DNA from 4 places in the Exiguobacterium sp. KKT215 genome. Region 3 is predicted to be linked to each of the others. Evidence: predicted binding sites of a transcription regulator. Region 3 holds the regulator's gene; each other region holds the start of a gene.
What was found. Region 3 encodes LexA, which represses DNA repair genes until DNA is damaged. Its sites were predicted from a motif close to CGAACATATGTTCG; they were not measured.
Positions count from the first base shown of each region.

Region 1: the regulator LexA is predicted to act here: its motif matches at 1,195-1,208, upstream of parE (DNA topoisomerase IV subunit B).
Region 2: the regulator LexA is predicted to act here: its motif matches at 872-885, upstream of ACZ2GZ_RS07890 (YolD-like family protein).
Region 4: the regulator LexA is predicted to act here: its motif matches at 919-932, upstream of ACZ2GZ_RS15780 (YolD-like family protein).

Region 1 covers NZ_CM145756.1:1,423,603-1,425,808, reverse strand. The annotation lists gene parE (DNA topoisomerase IV subunit B) at 1-1,177, opposite strand, end outside; gene ACZ2GZ_RS07415 (CoA-binding protein) at 1,307-1,711, opposite strand; gene ACZ2GZ_RS07410 (GGDEF domain-containing protein) at 2,065-2,206, shown strand, end outside.
Region 2 covers NZ_CM145756.1:1,511,615-1,513,820, reverse strand. The annotation lists gene ACZ2GZ_RS07895 (IS30 family transposase) at 1-410, shown strand, start outside; gene ACZ2GZ_RS07890 (YolD-like family protein) at 507-848, opposite strand; gene ACZ2GZ_RS07885 (JAB domain-containing protein) at 1,220-1,675, shown strand; partial or broken gene istB (IS21-like element helper ATPase IstB) at 2,170-2,206, opposite strand, start outside.
Region 3 covers NZ_CM145756.1:1,302,016-1,304,221, reverse strand. The annotation lists gene ACZ2GZ_RS06805 (YneB family resolvase-like protein) at 1-112, opposite strand, end outside; gene ACZ2GZ_RS06800 (hypothetical protein) at 185-421, opposite strand; gene lexA (transcriptional repressor LexA) at 627-1,247, shown strand; gene ACZ2GZ_RS06790 (metal-binding protein) at 1,247-1,687, shown strand; gene ACZ2GZ_RS06785 (DNA alkylation repair protein) at 1,775-2,206, opposite strand, start outside.
Region 4 covers NZ_JBVMVX010000002.1:50,663-52,868, reverse strand. The annotation lists gene ACZ2GZ_RS15785 (IS1182 family transposase) at 1-225, opposite strand, end outside; gene ACZ2GZ_RS15780 (YolD-like family protein) at 554-895, opposite strand; gene radC (RadC family protein) at 1,267-1,722, shown strand.

The DNA.
Region 1 (2,206 bases), 120 kb from region 3:
CTTCCCGGGCTTTCCGGGCGGCTTCGCGGGCCTGGGCGGCGCGGATCGCCTTCTTGATGAGCATCGTCGCCATCTGCGGGTTCTCCTCGAGGAAGATCGTCAGTTGTTTGGCCATGACACCATCAGCGCTCGTACGGGCCTCGGGCGAACCGAGTTTCGATTTCGTCTGCCCCTCGAACTGGAGGAACTCTTCCGGGATCCGTACCGAGACGATGAGCGTCAAGCCTTCGCGGACGTCACCGCCGTCAAGGTTCTTGTCTTTTTCTTTCAACAATCCGTTCTTTCGGGCGTACTCGTTCACGATGCGGGTCATCGCCGTCTTGGCGCCGACCTCGTGCGTGCCGCCGTCACGAGTCCGGACGTTGTTGACGAACGAGAGGACGTTCTCGGAATAGGCGTCCGTGAACTGGAAGGCGAGCTCGAGCTCGATATCGTTCTCCGTCCCTTCGAAATAGACGATTGGATGAAGCGTCGCCTTATCGTCGTTCAAATATTGGACGAACTGGGCAATCCCTTCCTCGTAATGGAACGTCTCTTCTTTATCCGAGCGCTCGTCCGTCAACGTGATCGTCAATCCTTTTAACAAGAATGCTGATTCACGGAGCCGTTCAGCGAGCGTGTCGTAGTTATATGTCGTCGTCGAGAAGATCGAGGCGTCCGGTTTGAAGTAGACGCTCGTCCCTGTCTGACGCGTCTTTCCGGTCTCGAGGAGCGTCGTCTGCGGGATCCCGCCGTCGGCAAACGTCTGCTCGAACACTTTGCCGTCGCGATAAATCGTCACGAGGACCTTGCTCGAGAGTGCGTTCACGACCGAGGCGCCGACCCCGTGGAGTCCACCTGACGTCTTGTAGCCGCCTTGGCCGAACTTACCGCCGGCGTGAAGGACCGTGAAGATGACCTCTGGCGTCGGTTTCCCGGAGGCGTGCATCCCCGTCGGCATACCACGCCCGTGATCGCGTACCGTGATTGCGTCATCTTTATGGATGGTCACATCGATTTGGCCACCGAATCCGGCGAGCGCCTCATCGATCGCGTTATCGACGATCTCATAGACGAGATGGTGCAAGCCGCGATGGTCGGTCGAACCGATATACATCCCCGGACGTTTCCGGACAGCAGTCAGTCCTTCGAGCACCTGGATGGCGTCTTCATTGTAATTAAATAAGTCTGTTGACATCTTCGTCACCTCAATTTCGAACACACGTTCGTTTTTCTATCCTATTGTATAGCTGTTTTTGGATTCTGGCAAGCCTCCCTCCGCGAGCGGGGCTCGTGAAAAAAAGGAGACCTACCAAGGAGGTAGGTCTTAACCGAGAAGGCGGGCGTGCTCGACATAGATGCATCGATTTTCGATGTAGTCGAGTCCGGCATCGCGAGCGATCCGCTCGGCGTCCGGGCTGGTGAGCCCGAGCTGGTTGAAGACGAGACCGACATCCCCATGTCGGACGGCATCTTCGGCCACGCCGGCCAAATACTCATTGCGTCGGAAGACGTCGACGATATCGACGCGCCCCGGGATGCTCTCGACCGTCGGATAGACCTTGCGTCCGTTCCACGTCTCGAGCGTTGGATTGACAGGGATGACTGTGTAACCTTGCAAGATCAAATAGTCTGCGATTTGGTTCGCGGTCTTGTTCGGGTTCGCTGACACGCCGACGACAGCAATCGTCTTCGCCTCGGTGAGCCATTGTTTCAAACGTTGATCGTCCATCCTGAAATCCCCCTTTTGTTTACGTTCTCAGTGTACCTTTACCTGAATCACCGTTTCAAGCTTTATTTTCTTTTATCATACAACTGTAACTCTTTCAAATTTTTAAAACAAATCAATTGGTTCACCATAACTTATTATGTAAACCGGATTATATGACGATATTTCTCTGGTTCTCAGGTTGATGTGTGTCTCGGAGGAAAATCCCGTGCGAACAAACGTTGCGTGAAATATCTATTTCACGCAATCATAAGGACCGATTTAAAGCGTTTCAGATAGTAAAATTGACTCGTTTCTCGAACGCCCATGGGCAAATCGATGGCAGTTCGGTATACTAAGGTTCAGGAGGTGTTCGCGTGGGAACTGCCTATGAGGAACGTCGCGGTACACTATATAATTACCGCATCACTTTTTACGGGAACGCGCTCGCTTGGCTCATCCACGTCGTGTTCTTGATCACGTTTTGGCAACTCGGCGTCACGGTACTCGCCTGGTCGA
Region 2 (2,206 bases), 210 kb from region 3:
TGACGAAAGTCATCATCGCCCTGAAGCCTGCAGGACGCAAGGCTTGCGATATTGAAACTGCGTTGAACCAGTGGTTCCAAGGGGTCCCGAGAAATCTGTTCAAATCCATCACGTTTGATTGCGGCAAGGAATTCTCCAATTGGAAACCGTTGTGCAACCGGCACGACGTCTCGATTTACTTTGCGGATCCCGGCACGCCTTCTCAGCGCGCCTTGAATGAAAACTCCAACGGGCTCCTGCGGAAAGACGGCTTGGCAAAGGAAATGGACTTCAACCAGGTGGATCAAACATTCATTTCGTCGGTGGCCGACAAGCGGAATAACATCCCAAGAAAGTCACTGAATTACCGCACACCGTTGGAGGCATTTTTGAGTCACCTGAATGGAGTCGATCTGTCTAGCTTAAATTGACAAACGGAATGATTTAAAGATATCAGTGTACTGCAACTTTTAACTGATACATCTATAAAAGCAGCAAAGGATTTTTCGTCAGCAACCGCCAGGGCGTTAGTCTATCGATTGTTCGACGTGAATGATTGCCTCGAACGGCACATGGATGATCCCTTCCCTTTGATTGGCCAGCTCGACGGTCCGCTCCATGTAGTTCGTCCGGTGCACGAATCCTCTGAATCGTTTCATCTCCCGCTTCTCCACATATTTTACCTCTACCAAATCTCCGCTGAAGATCGCGTCGTTCAGCACATTCTCATAGACCGATAGGACCTGTTCATCGATATCTGGCATCTCAATTTTTTGAATCTCTTTATAGTATTTCGTCAGTAGCGCCTTGTGCTCGGGCATGAGGAATGGGATCCATTTCAATTCGCCCCGATCGCGATACATCGTCATAATAATTACCCCTCTCAATAAAACGAACGTTTGTTCTTATTTTATACCCGATTTGTCCCGTTTGAACAGCCTTTTTCGTGATTGGTAATCCGTGCGTCCTGTTTCCGTACTCTAGCTCGCTGGTCTTCGGTGCAAGGGACGTCAAAAAAATGACGCGCCCTCCGGCCCGTCTTCCTTCGCTTTAGGCTCAAAGCGAGGCTTTTCGCTCGTTGGCTACGGAAGCCTGTCCCTCCGTTTGCTCTACGCATTTTTTTGAGGCTCTCCCTGCGGTCGCCCTTGCACCGTCTCCCGACGCTCGCTTCGTTCCCGTCAACAGGACGCACAACGGTGTTCGTTCTGAGCTCGGCTTATCCGAAAGGGGACAAACCATCATGGAACTTACATCCATCATCGAGGTCATTCGTATCAAACAAGAGATTCGCGAGGAGATGGTCGCTCTCGAGCACGCCATCATCCAATCACCGGACAGTGCCCGACAAATCGGTTCCTCGTTCATCGGGGACGACGACCGTGAAGTGTTCCTCGTCATCATGCTCAACACAAAGAACCGGGTCATCGGCGTCCACCGGGCACACGTCGGGAGCGTCAACTCGAGTGTCGTCCACCCACGGGAGGTCTTCAAATGCGCCATCTTGAACAACGCCTCGTGCCTCATCGTCTGTCATCAGCACCCGAGCGGGGACCCGACGCCGAGCCGGGAGGACATCCTCGTCTCCGAACGGTTACATGAGGCGGGGGACCTCATCGGCATCCCGGTGCTCGACCATCTCATCCTCGGAGCGGACGAGTCGTACGTCAGCATGAAACAGCGAGGTTACATGGGTTGAACGGAATGGAGTGGGGCCGGGGGACCGGTCCCGGTCCGTCCGGTAAGGACAAGGAAGAAAAACGTACGTTTTTCTTTGACTGGATGGGCGACTCGCGTTGCTCTCGCCTGGATCCATAGAGCGGGATCCGGAAAAGGGTCGTTTTCGCATGACGAAAACGCGATGGTTCGTGTGTGAAGGTTGGACGTTGTTTTGGTCTGTCTCGTAAGAAGACTATTTGATGAAATGACAGAAGTGAAAACACGGTTTGTTTATTGAAAATGAGCATGTTTTCTAAACAAGCCCTAGGGCTTACGTGAAATTAGGCGAGATGTTGTCTGCTTGGATGCGAGGTATCATGAGGCTATCAACAGGAGAGGAAGATTCAGATGGACAGTTACCAACTAGATCAACAGACGATGGACGAGATGACGGAGGTATTGCTTCGACTGTATTTTGCAATACAAATGTGCACAATAATGCAACGAAAAGTACAGAACTTTGCCAGCTGGGTTTTAGTGTTTCGACAACGCATGCGTGACACGATAACTG
Region 3 (2,206 bases):
TTTCGGCGTTAAGACGTTTCGCCATCCGCGTCAGTTCGTCCGCTTGGCGACCGAGTGACGTCTCTTGCGTGGACTTGTTCGTCGACACGCGACAATAAATGACGACTCGCATCCCGTCACTTCCTTTCTTTCCATTCGCCCTCTACGATACACAGGTTCGGGGGCTGTTCGCAATCAGAAAAGATTATTCGGCGGCGAACCACGTCGTCTTGTCGTCTTCTTTCTCAGCGCGTTCGGCGAGAAGCTGTGCCTCGAGCGACTCGGCCTCCGTCAAGGCGACTTCTTCTTCGACGCTATGCTCGATCACCGGTTCGGTCGCGACGACATCGACGTCGTGGCGCATCTCCCCGACCATATAAAACGCGAACATTCCAAGTGCCAACATGCCGACTAAAATGATTCCATTGATTGTGTCTCTCATAACGATTACCTCCTGGGAATAAGAATACACGTTCTTGAGAACGTCTGTTCGTTTATCTGTTCTCATCATAAAACAAGAACTTCTGTTCGGTCAAGTAGAAAAAAACGAACGAATGTTTGTGCGCTCATGTGTTCTTGTGTTAAACTAAACCCATAAAGAATAGGATGCGTTCGCAGGTTATTCGACATAATCGAGGTGAAATCCATTGAAAAAAATGTCAGCAAGACAACAACAGATTCTTGATTTTATAAAAGCCGAGGTCCGGGCGAAAGGGTATCCACCTTCCGTTCGTGAAATCGGAGAGGCAGTCGGACTCGCATCGAGCTCGACCGTCCACGGCCACTTGGACCGTCTAGAGAAGCGTGGATTGATTCGACGTGACAAGACGAAGCCACGTGCCATCGAAATTTTAGATGAAGAGATGTCAGTCGTGGAAGACCATGATGCCGTCATGTACGTGCCGGTCATCGGGAAAGTCACGGCCGGTACGCCAATCACGGCAATCGAGAACGTGGAAGAGCACTTCCCGCTCCCGGCCCACGTCGTCGGTTCCGACAACGTCTACATGCTCTCGGTATCGGGAGACTCGATGATTAACGCCGGCATCTTGGACGGGGACCGTGTCCTCGTCCGCCAACAGAACACGGCCGACAATGGAGAGATTGTCGTCGCCATGACGGATGAAGGCGAAGCGACGGTGAAGCGGATTTATAAAGAAGCTTCGAAAGTCCGTCTTCAACCAGAGAACGACGAGCTCGAAGCGATGTATTTCGATAACGTGTCGATTTTAGGGAAGGTCATCGGTGTATACCGCACGATTCACTAATGGCTAGTGGCAAGACACATACCCGTACGAATCTCGTGGCAATCGGTGCTCTTGCGATTGCCACGCCTTTTATTGACATCGATGTTCCGACCATGTTCCTATTCGGCGCCCTAATCGGGACGTTCTGGCTCTCCCCGGACCTTGACTTAAAGTCGGACGCCTATTATCGATGGGGACCACTCCGAGGCTTTTGGCTCCCTTACGTGAAGATTATGCCCCATCGGTCGTTATTCTCGCATTTGCCGCTCTTGAGCGATCTGATCCGGGTCATCTATCTTGGCTTCCCGCTCACGCTCGTGCTCACGTTCACGCCGTATGAGGAAGCTGCCAGATCATGGCTCGACCTAAACGGGGCCGCATGTTTCTTCGGACTCGTCTTCGCGACGACGTTACATACGACGCTCGATTATGCGTCCACGTTCTTCAAACGTGCCTTTTAAGCCAAACATTTATGCCATACACCTAAAAGGGCAACCCGTCTAGTAGAGACTGGGTTGCCCTTTTTGAACTATTTATTATATAGAAGCTCAATAACTTTTATGCAACATGACATGATGTTCTGCCACTTCTCGTCCATTGACCAGCAAAACGACACGATGCTCCCCTGAATAATGCCGACGAGTCGTCAAATCTGCCCAACTGTGCATCCTGTTCGCTACAAGTCGCGCACCCCCGGGGACGAGTTTGTTCGCTAGCAGAAATGCTTTACGACTCGCTTTCCCGTTCGCTTTTATGAAATCGATGGCGTATTCGACCCGAATATAGGCGGCATCTCCTGGACGAATCGACAAATCATACTGAATCTCGCACGCCTCACCTATGCTGAGCACATTCGGATGTATAGTAATCGATGAGTTGACGGTCAAATCCGTTTCTTGCGTATAACCAAACAAAGTTAACGCGTCCGGGTGTGCGGATTTAATTAACGTTCGGCACGCATGTCTGATGACCCAGTCGGT
Region 4 (2,206 bases), on a different replicon from region 3:
ACCGAACAGGTACTGAAGGAAGGCCATCTTGATCAGAACGACAGGGTCGACGCTTGGCCGGCCACGGTCCTCAGAATATAAGTCCTCCACGAGCGGATAGATGAACTCAAAGTCGATCACCGCCTCGATTTTTCGGACCAGATGGTCTGCTGGCACAAGCTCGTCGAGCGTGACCATCTCCAGTTGTGTCCGATTGGTTTCCGATTCTGTTGATTTCCTGATCATCCGATTCGCCTCCATAATTGTTTCTATATCTCTCATTATAAAAAAGCGACGACGGTACGAAAAGAGGGATTGATGCGTGGGCCGACTGCGGGCACGGCGAGACTTCCAGGGGATTAGCAAGCAAAGGGAGACCCAGCAGCGACAAAGTCGCGATGCGGCTCCCTGCTTGCCCCCAGAAAAGCGAGCTGTGCCCGGTCGGGCAAATAAAAAAGACTGCAGACAATGTTTTGTCTACAGTCTGGGAAGAGTATAATTACTCTTCCTTTTTTGAAAAGTCGAGGAGCGAAACTTCGTTTCGTGACGCAGACTTCGAACAACCGCTAGGGCGTTAGTCCATTGATTGTTCCACGTGAATGATTGCCTCGAACGGCACATGGATGATCCCGTCCCGCTGATTGGCCAGCTCGACGGTCCGCTCCATATAGTTCGTCCGGTGCACAAAACCCTTGAATCGTTTCATCTCCCGCTTCTCCACATATTTTACCTCTACCAAATCTCCGCTGAAGATCGCGTCGTTCAGCACATTCTCATAGACCGATAGGACCTGTTCATCGATATCTGGCATCTCAATTTTTTGAATCTCTTTATAGTATTTCGTCAGTAGCGCCTTGTGCTCGGGCATGAGGAATGGGATCCATTTCAATTCGCCCCGATCGCGATACATCGTCATAATAATTACCCCTCTCCATAAAACGAACGTTTGTTCTTATTTTATACCCGATTTACCTCGCTTGAACAGCCTTTTTCGTGATTGGTAATCCGTTCGTCCTGTTTCCGTACTCTAGCTCGCTGGTCGTCGGTGCAAGGGACGTCAAAAAAATGACGCGCCCTCCGGCCCGTCTTCCTTCGCTTTAGGCTCAAAGCGAGGCTTTTCGCTCGTTGGCTACGGAAGCCTGGACCTATGTGCGCTCTACGCATTTTTTTGAGGCTCTCCCTGCGGTCGCCCTTGCACCGTCTCCCGACGCTCGCTGCGTTTCCGTCAACAGGACGCACAACGGTGTTCGTTCTGAGGACAGATTATCCGAAAGGGGACAAACCATCATGGAACTATCCGCCATCATCGAGGTCATCCGTATCAAACAAGAGGTTCGCGAGGAAATGGTCGCCCTCGAGCACGCCATCATCCATTCGCCGGACAGCGCCCGACAAATCGGGTCATCATTCATCGGGGACGACGACCGTGAAGTTTTCCTTGTCATTATGCTCAACACGAAGAACCGGGTCATCGGTGTCCACCGGGCGCACGTCGGGAGCGTCAACTCGAGCATCGTCCACCCAAGAGAGGTCTTCAAATGCGCCATCTTGAACAACGCCTCGTGCCTCATCGTCTGTCATCAGCATCCGAGCGGGGACCCGACCCCGAGCCGGGAGGACATCCTCGTCTCCGAACGGTTACATGAAGCGGGGGACCTCATCGGCATCCCGGTGCTCGACCATCTCATCCTCGGGTCGGACGAGTCGTACGTCAGCATGAAACAGCGAGGTTACATGGGTTGAACGGAATGGAGTGGGGCCGGGGGACCGGTCCCGGTCCGTCCGGTAAGGGCACGGACGAAAAACGTACGTTTTTCTTTGACGGGATGGGCGACTCGCGTTGCTCTCGCCTGGATCCGTGGGGCGGGATCCGGGAAAAGGTCCGTTTTCGTATAACGAAAACGAGATGGTTCGTGTGTGAAAATTGGACGTTGTTTTGGTCTGTCTCATAAGAAGATTGTTTGATGAAATGGTAGAAGTGAAAACACGGTTTGTTTATTGAAAATGATTATGTTTTCTAAACAAGCCCTAGGGCTTGTTTGAAACAACACCAGGGCTTATGTGAAACTAGGTGAGATGTTGCTTGCGTAAATGCGAGATATCATGAGGCTATCAAATGGAGAGGACGATTCAGATGGATAAATTCCAACTAGACCAACAGACGATGGACGAAATGACGGAGGTATTGCTACGCCGCCTCCCGGATCGGTTAAACGTTAAGAACGGG